One region of the Paenibacillus sp. FSL R7-0048 genome, then DNA from elsewhere that is predicted to be linked to it. Evidence: riboswitches for the same ligand, from Rfam matches in the RefSeq annotation. Region 1 holds a riboswitch; each other region holds the start of a gene.

Region 1 (3,289 bases):
GTGGAGAAGAGCGGACACAGCGGGAGATTGCCAAGGAGTTGGGGATCTCGCGGAGTTATGTTTCGCGGATAGAGAAGAGGGCGCTCATGAAGTTGTATCATGAGTTTTATAAGGCGAAGCGGTAGGGTCTTCTAAGTTATGAAAAAATAGAATTCGATAGACAGTAGAGATTTGAAAAGCGACTTTTCTACGGAGAAGTTGTTTTTTTATCGTTAACATGATGGGGAATTTTTCCCTTTGCACTATGGATCATCCCATTGATTAGGAGAGGTTTGATGTTGTGTAGGTAGTCTGCGCAATCTCTACTGTGTCATCATACTGCTACTCCCCCTATTCCACTCTCTATCAATGGTGGAGTGATTTTTGTCTAGTTACTTGCCAATCTGTGATTGGTCCATCCCAAGCGAAGTGAATGACTGCGTTCGGTTTTGTTAAGGTGTGTGTAACTCATGGTTTCATTCTCCCACGCAATGGATGTGGTGGTAATTCCATTATACGAATCTTCCTTAGGTGTTTTTGTCTGTCGCACTTCATAATAATTCATGGTATATTATTCCTGTTAATATTTATGGTGATTGCATAGGAATATCCTATCTAGCTTAAAAGGGGAATGTTGGTGAAATTCCCACGCGGTCCCGCCACTGTGAACGCACATTAAAATTCCATCATTAACTGCTTAATGTTAATGGTGGGTTTTTTAATGAACTGCGAAGCCAGAATGCCTGCCATAAATATATCCAACGAATCCCACGAGGATGGGAAGGAGGTTTTTTTATGTCTATATTCAATAGTGAAACTCTTTTATAGAATTACTTTAATAAAGTACTTGTTACATTGGAAATAATGTTGTTAATAAATTATTAATGGTAAAGGTTCATTTGGAATGAAGTAATTATTAGTTAGTTTCATGTTGTCGATGTATAGATTTCGGACAAAAATAAAAAAAAGTTACGGTTTGATTAAATGAAAGTATCTTTCAATATCTAAGAATTTGTTGATTTTTTTATGAGCTGTTTGGTTTTACACGATCATTTGTATTGTCTGTTTAGTTATTTTGCTGGATCCGAAGTTTATTATCCCAGTCATCCTATCTAGTATCGTAGATAACAACTAATTAACTGGAACTATTTATTAAATGGGAGAGAAAAATAAATATGAAGAAATATTATTCGTTATTAATTATCTTATTTCTTTTAGTTATATCGATTAGTCAGTTATCTTTAGTGAGTGCGGATGGTGTAAATCAACAAAAGGAGTTAATTGCACCTGAGACACAAATAATAAGCATATTGGAGGATTCCTCGTTAAAGGTGAATTTAAAAAACATTATTAGAGAAGGGAATTTTTTTCATTTAATTAGATTAGTAGATTTTGATAGTAATAAGGTGATAAATATAAAGAAATCAATTGAGAGGGATCAACTGATAATTAGTCCACAAATTGAATTGAAAGATGGTCATGATTATACATTACATATTCCTCCTTACTCACTTGAGGATATAAATGGAGAAAAATTAAATGATAGCTACTTCCTGAAGTTTCAAATTGTTAGCAATGAGAGCGCTAAAAAAAAATTATTAATAGAATCTATATCTCAAAATAATAACTCCAAAATCATGTCTTTAAATGAAAGCGCAAAGAGTTTACCCTCTACTTTAACTCGGGGTGTTTTAGAACATGGGGAAATATATGCTGGTATAGATAAAAGTGGTTTTATAGAAAAAAATGGGAATCTATGGTTATGGGGAAGTAATGAAATGGGACAGTTGGGGGACTTTATTACTCCATCTAGCAATAAACCAGTTCAGTTGGCTGGAACCGATGTGGTGTCGATGAATAAAGGATTTACTGGTGGAACTTTTAGTTCATATGCTTTGAAAACTGACGGTACAGTGACGGCTTTCGGATTCAATTATTATGGTTTTTTGGGTTTGGGACCTGCTGGAGATCAGACTGATTTTGTTGTCTCTCCAACTCCAATTTCTGGATTATCAAATGTAAATAATATCAGTAGTAGATTTTACCATACCCTCGCTGTTAAATCTAACAGAACAGTGTGGGGATGGGGAGATAATCAACGAGGGCAAGTGGGAGTCGATAGATTAGAACTTATTACAACTCCGGAACAAATTAAAGGTGTTAACGGGGTTGGGAATCTTATGGATATTATTGCTGTTGATGTTGGTGAAATACATTCTATAGCACTTTCGTCAACTGGAACTGTTTATGTTTGGGGAGGCAATAATCATGGTCAGTTAGCAAATGGATCTCTTAATGATGAGAGTTTCCCTAGTAAAGTGCAAATGGGCTCCAGTAATGCTTCTTTGTTAACAGGAGTTAAAGCTATTAGTGCTGGGGACAATTTCAATTTGGTTTTAAAAGAAGATGGAACAGTATGGGGCTGGGGGCAAAATGATAAAGGGCAGCTTGGAGACGGTACTACAGTAGAACGGCGCTATCCAGTCCAAGTCAAGGGCCCAAACGGAGTTGGTTTATTAAATAATGTAATTGCTATTAGCGGTGGAAGTAATTATTCATTAGCACTAAAGTCAGATGGAACAGTATGGAGTTGGGGAGAGAATAGCATGGGCCAACTTGGAGATGGCACAACTTTAGGAAAACTTACTCCTACTCAAGTAAAAGCGATAGGCGGTAAGAGTTTTCTGAATGATGTAATAAAAATAGATGCTGGAAATTCGCATAGTATAGCACTTACTAGCTCTTCATTTATTACGTGGGGGAATAATACAGAGGGTCAATTAGGGAATGACTCATTAATTTCTTATTCAAATATTCCAGTAACAGTTCTACAACCTTCTATTAGACAGGATTACGAATATATTTATGATTCCGCTAATAGGTTAACAGCTATTATCATTCATAAAGGGAATATCAGCTACCGCCGTGACTTTGTATACGATAGTAATGGTAATTTACTATCTGCAATTACAAAGGAAATAAAGTAGCTGTATAATAGCGTTTCAAAATAATTAGTTTGAAAAGAAAAAATAGAATGTTTTTCGTGATGAGTAATCAAAATGATTTGTGGGGAACTAAATATTCTTTGTTACTCAATCGATGGTCCTCTCAATTTATAATAATAACACTGTTTTTGGAGCGTAGTGTTTTTTTAGGATATGTAAATTTTATTCCGACTACCTCTCCAGAATAACCTTATGCCAACTATATTATGGTGGATGTAAGTAGCAAATCATAACCACAAACCCTATATGTCTAAAACTTGACATTCAATATACATAAGATGGAAAAGGAGTCTGATAAAGAGGAG
Region 2 (3,289 bases), 680 kb from region 1:
TCTCGAACATCAGCTTATCGGATTTGTCCTTGAAGCGATCGGCAATTTGAGTCCAGGCTGCATCATAACGCGCCAGCGTTTCATCGTGTTTTTCTTCCATATGGCTTACCCATAGCCAGGAATCATGATGGACATTAATCATGACATAAAGCTTGGCGTCCAGTGCCCAGCCGACAACTTCTTCCACACGGTCGAGGTAGGCCTTTTCTAGGGTATAGTCTGGTGCCGCACCCATGTGAGTATCCCAGGTCACAGGAATCCGAATGCTTTTATAGCCTTGAGCGGCGATCTTTTTAATAAGATCTTGGGTCACACGTGGATTGCCCCAGGAGGTTTCATCCTCACCTGTAGCATCTAAAGTATTGCCAAGGTTCCATCCGGGCTGCATTTCGTCTACATAGGATTGGATCTTACTCTTTGGCGCTGCCTTAGCTTGTTGCTCGTCCTTAGTTGCAGCTGCGGCCATGGATGAGAACAGAGAGAGCAGAAGAGCGGTGACAAGTGTCAATGATAAGAAGGATTTCTGGATTCGCGTAGTCATTGAATTCTCCTTTGTGAGATAAATTTAGGATGCTTGGACCTGGCTTTGACGCTGTACTCGGTGGTTAGATGAATACAAACACCTCCAGTTTTATTTTGTAAACGCTTTCTGAATATACCCTAACATAGAATACACTTAGCGAGTACCTTACTAATTTGTGGTAAATTCATATAAGAATTAGTGATTTAAATTAATTTACCCCACACTTGGATAAAGAAATTATTTGAATAACCCTACTCGTAGAAATTGGTTATTCAATAGGATTATCTCTAGCTGCCCGTTATACAAAAAAGAAATATAACATGACAAAAGCATATATATTAGATATGATGAAGCATGAAAATTTAAAATTAGAAATAGGTGCCAACTATGAATGTTGCGGAAGTACAATCATAGATTGGTTAAATGGAAAGCGGGTGTGAATCCCGCGCGGTCCCGCCGCTGTGAAAGAGGAGTCCTTGCAAAATGCCACTGGGAAACTGGGAAGGCAGCAAGGGTGATGATACTTGAGCCAGAATATCTGCCTTTTTCTGTTACACCATCAAACTCTACGATCGATAGAGAGGTGCTTGAATAGTGTTTGCCAGCTATTACTGTGGTTCACTATCTTAACCTCTTGACGTTTATGTTGAGTGGTTTTTTTGTGGTTATGAGAAAGTTTATTCTGTTTTTTATCATAGGTATGAAGGGAAGGGTTATGGAAAAATGAAGAAAAATAAGTTTTTAGCGTGGTTACTTATTGTAGCTGTATTTATTACGACATTCTCTACAAGTGTAATCCCGGCTCAAGCAGATGGAGCAAGCTCTACCCTTAAAGGGTATGTATCTGTATCCGTAGAGAAATTCACCTTAGGCCAAGGGTATATTAAGGAACCTATTAAAGTTCCGATTTATGAAGGCGATAATGGCGCATCTTTAATAACACGTGCGCTAGGTGATGGGAATTATAGATATTTAGGAAATATAGATAGTGGTTTTTATTTATCAGAAGTTAAAGATAGTGGCAGAAGCGAAGTCAATATTCCACAATATATTTTAGATATGATTTCAGCCGATGGGAATACAGTCAGCACTAAAGCAGACCCCGAGTGGTTAAGTCAGTTTGACTACACCTCCATGTCGGGTTGGATGTATGCAGTAAATAATGTGTTTCCTCCGTTTGGGATGACCGATTATAAGCCTCAAGACGGTGACATCATTCGAACTCAGTTCACCACTTATGGCTATGGTTCTGATCTTGGCGGCTGGGGGGAAATCCCAGTTCAACTTGCCAATAAGGATGCTTTAACTGCGGAAATCGCCGAGATTAACAGTGCCCCTAATAAAGAAACTATTTTGGACAGACCAGTAGTGCAATCGGCAGTTTATGAAGCCTATTCCGTGCTCGAAAACATGGCAAGCTCTCAAATAAGTGTAGATCATGCGCTTGTCGGTCTTAATAATGCATTAGACATAGAACCCCCTGTTATTACAGTAAGTGGCATACAAGATAAACAGGAAGTATCCAATAAAGAAATAAGCTTCAAAGTAGCTGTCACAGACAATGTATATAGTGACATTACTCCAGAAGTGAAGCTGAATGGAGTTACTTTATCACCTGCAAATGGGGAGTATAAAGCTACTCTGAATTCAGGCAGTAATGCAATTACTGTAACGGCTCTTGACGGAGCTGGAAACAAAACAAATGTAACTTATCAGGTTACTTACAAACTGGAAACTTCAGTTGCCGTCAAACAACAGTTAGATAAAAACCTTGCTTATATTTTAAATACTGTAAAGAATCCAACGTTTGGAACAGGCAGCGGAGAATGGTCGATCCTTTCTCTGGCCCGGGCGAACTATACAGTACCTAACGGTTATTACGATCTTTATTACAACAATGTAGCAACGAAAATAGCATCAATCATTAAAGAGGATGGAAAACTCGACGCCAATAAAAGCACAGAGAATTCCAGAGCAATATTAGGACTTACCTCTATCGGAAAAGATATCACAAATGTTGCGGGATATGATCTGAGAAAAGCACTCGCTGATTATCAATATATCCAAAAGCAAGGCAATAATGGTCCGATTTTTGCTCTGATTGCGCTAGATAGCCATAACTATGAGATTCCTGTAGTTGATGGAGTTACAGAACAGACCACAAGAGAAAAACTAGTTCAGTACATTTTAGATAAAGAGGTTAAAAAAGGTACAGCAGAAGCTGGTGGCTGGGAATTAGGCGTAACCAAAGCCGATGTCGATATGACTGCGATGGCGATGCAAGCTCTTGCACCTTATTATGCATCCCGTGATGATGTAAAAGCTGCCGTGGATCGGGCCATCCAATGGCTGTCCGATAACCAAAACAATCAAGGCGGATTTACAAGCTGGGGAAGCACTAGCAGCGAGAGTATCTCGCAGGTAATTGTAGCCTTAACTGGTGTAGGCGTAGATCCGCACACTGACGCTAGATTTGTTAAAAGTGGAAATTCGCTTATTGATGCATTACTTAGCTTTGCTGCACCTGAGGGTGGATTTAAGCATATCCTCACAGACAAAGTGGACAATATGGCGACGGACCAAGGTACGTATGCTCTTGTGTCCTATGATCGTCTGATCAATCATAGCAACCGTCTCTTTGATATGAATGATGTGCAACTGGAACAACCAGAAGAACCGGGGCCTGGGCAACCAGAGGGTCCGAAAGAACTTCCGTTACCTTCTGGGGAGAACCCGAAAGTTGAAATCCCAAATGACGCTAATGAT
Region 3 (3,289 bases), 1.0 Mb from region 1:
GAACAGGGTGATGTTAAGATCCAGTTCCTCACTTTTCCGATCGCAATAGTCCCGCATATGACGCACGATAGCCAGCGCCTTGGCATGAACTTCCATATCCTCGCCATGGTGTTTGCCGTACATAGCTTTCATACATTCCGCCATACCGATGAAGCCAAGAGACAGACTGCCATGCTTCAGCAGATCGCCTACAGTGTCATCGGGTGCAAGATGTTCGCCGCCTTCCCAAACGCCTTCTCGCATCATGAAATCGGAAGCTTTAGCTTTTTGTGCGGTTTGGATGTGGAAGCGATGGAGAAGTCCTTCCAGCGCAATATCCATATAATGATTTAGATCTTCATAGAAGCCAGCTTCGTCTGCGACGGTACGTCTGCCTGTTACTGTGCCGTGTGCCAGACCTAGCCGAACCAGATTTAGTGTATTAAAGGAAAGGTTGCCCTTCCCAGAGCAATGATTACGCCCAAAACGGTCACCGAGCACTCGGGTTCGGCAGCCCATTGTAGCGAACTCCGTATCAGGATCACTTGAATCATAATACTGCAAGTTGAGCGGAGCGTCCAGATTAGCGAAGTTTGGATATAGTCTGCGCGCAGAACATTCAGCTGCTTTTAGGAACAGTTCATAGTTAGGATCGCCTTGCTGTTGATTGATTCCTTGCTTGCATTTGAAGATTTGAATCGGGAACACTGGTGTTTCTCCGCTGCCAAGTCCGTTCATAGTTGCGGTTAGCAGAGAACTGATCACAAGCTGACCTTCTGGTGAAGTACAAGTACCGTAGTTGATGCTGGTAAACGGTATTTGTCCACCGGATCGGCTGGACATGGTATTCAGATTATGTACCATACTTTCAGCCGCTTGCAGGGTTTCGATTTCGGTTTCCTTTAGTGCAAAACGGAACGCTCTTGGATATGACTCCGCCAGATCGGTCCGGCTCATCGTAATCTCGCCCAAAGATTCGTCAGCTTGTCCTTCTTCAAAATAATCCAGACCCTTGCGGAACAGCTTGGCGAAGGATTTGGTTACATAAGGTGCCAGATCGTAATCGAGTTTATTGGCGGATACACCACCATATTGAGCATTTTGCTGGGATTGGAAAATAATCGCTACCAGAGACATAGCTGTCATTATTGAGTTCGGAGGACGAACGCTGCCGTTGCCGGTATTGAAACCTTCACGGAGAAGTTTATCAAACGGGATAAAAATACAGTTCGTCGTTCCAATCGCGTATTGATCCAGATCATGCACATAGACGACATTGTCATCAATAGCCTGCACTAGCTGTGGCGGCATCGTAAAATTGCGGGCGTACCATTTTGAATATTCACTGCCGAACTTGCTCATTTTACCGGAGAAACTCTCTCCATTCAAATTGGCATTCTCGCGCAATAGGTCCATATCCCGACTGTCGATAATATCCCGGCCTAAATCAATGAGCTCTTCTAAAAGAACTTCCCGTGCATTTTCTACTCCATTAAATTGTCTCTCCAACAACGTCATTGTACAGCTCTCCTCTCAGTATAAAAGAAAAACATCTATCATCAAATCCATATATCCATAAGAAGTTGGACTGCTATAAGCAGTCGTATATTTGTTCAGATTACATAAAAAAAGCATCCCCTACCCGAGGATGGCAGAAAATGCCCGATGCGTTATGTAAATATCCACACGGATATTTGCAGAGGTCTCTACGTAGATGACCGCATGCGGACACCATCCCTGTTCCTCGCAGGCATCAATAGTTGGTGTCGTCGAAACAGGTAGGTCTCCTGGCTTCCGTGGGATCTCTCGGCGCCTTCCCAAGGGTGTTCCTAACCCTCAGTGGCATTTGCCGGGAGATGTGGATTCTCAAGCTTCCCAGAAGCTTAAGAAGGCCATCCGGTTACAGTGGCGGGACCGCAGCGGATTCTCACCGCGCTTCCCTATTAAGCTCTAAATCCGGTTAAGGATCAAAGCGCCTGTCTCCACTATATTTTGTTGTCGTTAGATAAAAATAACCCAAGATGTTGTGTTTGTAAACAGTTTTTTAGAAAACCCGCGCGGGGAGCGGGTTCTTTAAAAGTACTCCACAAATGATCCACAGGCTGTCCATAAGTAATCCACAATTGATCCACAGGGAGATGCAAAATGATTCATAAATTGTCCGAAAAGATGCCACAAAGAGTCCATAAATATAGTGCAGATGACCCTAGAATTTGCTCATGAGAAAATACTCTTAGCCCAAAGTCATATTTTGGAGTATTCAGAAGAAATAGAAGAGATAAGGGAGGATAATCTTGCTTAGTTTGTGACAGAGCGGTGGAATTGTTACAATGGAAGGAGACAGCTACTATAAAATTTCGAGGAGGTATTCTCATGCCTATTGCTGAAGTTACAGTTATTCCAATTGGAACAGGCAGTACCAGTCTTAGCAGCTATGTTGCGGATATGCAGCGGGTGCTGAAGACAGTAGAAGGGATTACTTATGAACTTACGTCTATGGGTACGATCATCGAAGGGCCTCTGCAACGCATTTTTGCCGCGGTAGAGGCTTTGCATGAGTCTCCTTTTGCCGCAGGTGCAGAACGTGTCTCTACCTCACTTAAAATAGACGACCGCCGCGATAAACCCTCTACTAGCCGTGGAAAGTTAGAGTCTGTGGAGCGTAAGCTACAGGTGGATTAGCAGTTTAGGAGGGCGGAAAACAGGGAGAAATAGGCTTGCGTTTCTGGCTGAAAGTTGTATAATATTTTTTGTTTGGCAGAAAAACAGCGTTAAGCTGGTGTAGCTCAGGGGTAGAGCAACGCACTCGTAATGCGTAGGCCGGGGGTTCAATTCCCTTCACCAGCATATCTAAGAATGGCGCAATGGCGCGGTTTTCCGGGATTCCGGGACCGTGCCATTTTTCGTTAAATCCCCCTGACTTCTTCCATTCTTCTACCCTTTATCCGAGTAAAGTGGGTGTCTCGTCAATTTTCTCCACTTCTTTTCGGGTTCCTAGAATAGAATCTCCGATACATCGGGGCACCGCTTCCTGCAGATTGGGGAGAACATGTGAATAAGTATCCAGAGTGATATTTATTGATGAATGGCCTAATCTTTCCTGAAGTCGAATATGATGGACAGCCAATGCCGTTCCCTGTTCTTCTGGAGAAACGTATCAAGGAAGATAAGACATGGCGCGAAATCGCTAATGAAAACGGTATGACTAGTGGTCACTGTCGAGCAGATGGAAGGTGTGGCGCAAGCTGACAGCAATCAGAATGAAGAATGGTGGAGGAGGAGCAGCATAAGCTGCTTTTCTCTTGCGGGG

The links. A riboswitch is a leader RNA that binds a small molecule or an ion and turns the genes downstream of it on or off. The one in region 1 is predicted to bind cobalamin.
Region 2: linked by a shared signal. The riboswitch ahead of NSQ91_RS03920 (S-layer homology domain-containing protein) and the one ahead of NSQ91_RS06890 (RCC1 domain-containing protein) in region 1 are both predicted to bind cobalamin.
Region 3: linked by a shared signal. The riboswitch ahead of NSQ91_RS02455 (anaerobic ribonucleoside triphosphate reductase) and the one ahead of NSQ91_RS06890 (RCC1 domain-containing protein) in region 1 are both predicted to bind cobalamin.

What each region holds. Positions count from the first base shown of each region.
Region 1 is NZ_JBBORF010000001.1:1,582,123-1,585,411, forward strand. It holds gene sigK (RNA polymerase sporulation sigma factor SigK) at 1-125, shown strand, start outside; cobalamin riboswitch at 553-744, shown strand; gene NSQ91_RS06890 (RCC1 domain-containing protein) at 1,155-2,966, shown strand.
Region 2 is NZ_JBBORF010000001.1:900,922-904,210, forward strand. It holds gene NSQ91_RS03915 (cellulase family glycosylhydrolase) at 1-541, opposite strand, end outside; cobalamin riboswitch at 883-1,083, shown strand; gene NSQ91_RS03920 (S-layer homology domain-containing protein) at 1,247-3,289, shown strand, end outside.
Region 3 is NZ_JBBORF010000001.1:564,930-568,218, forward strand. It holds gene NSQ91_RS02455 (anaerobic ribonucleoside triphosphate reductase) at 1-1,497, opposite strand, end outside; cobalamin riboswitch at 1,740-1,974, opposite strand; gene NSQ91_RS02460 (MTH1187 family thiamine-binding protein) at 2,353-2,661, shown strand; tRNA gene NSQ91_RS02465 (tRNA-Thr) at 2,755-2,826, shown strand; gene NSQ91_RS02470 (hypothetical protein) at 3,061-3,228, shown strand.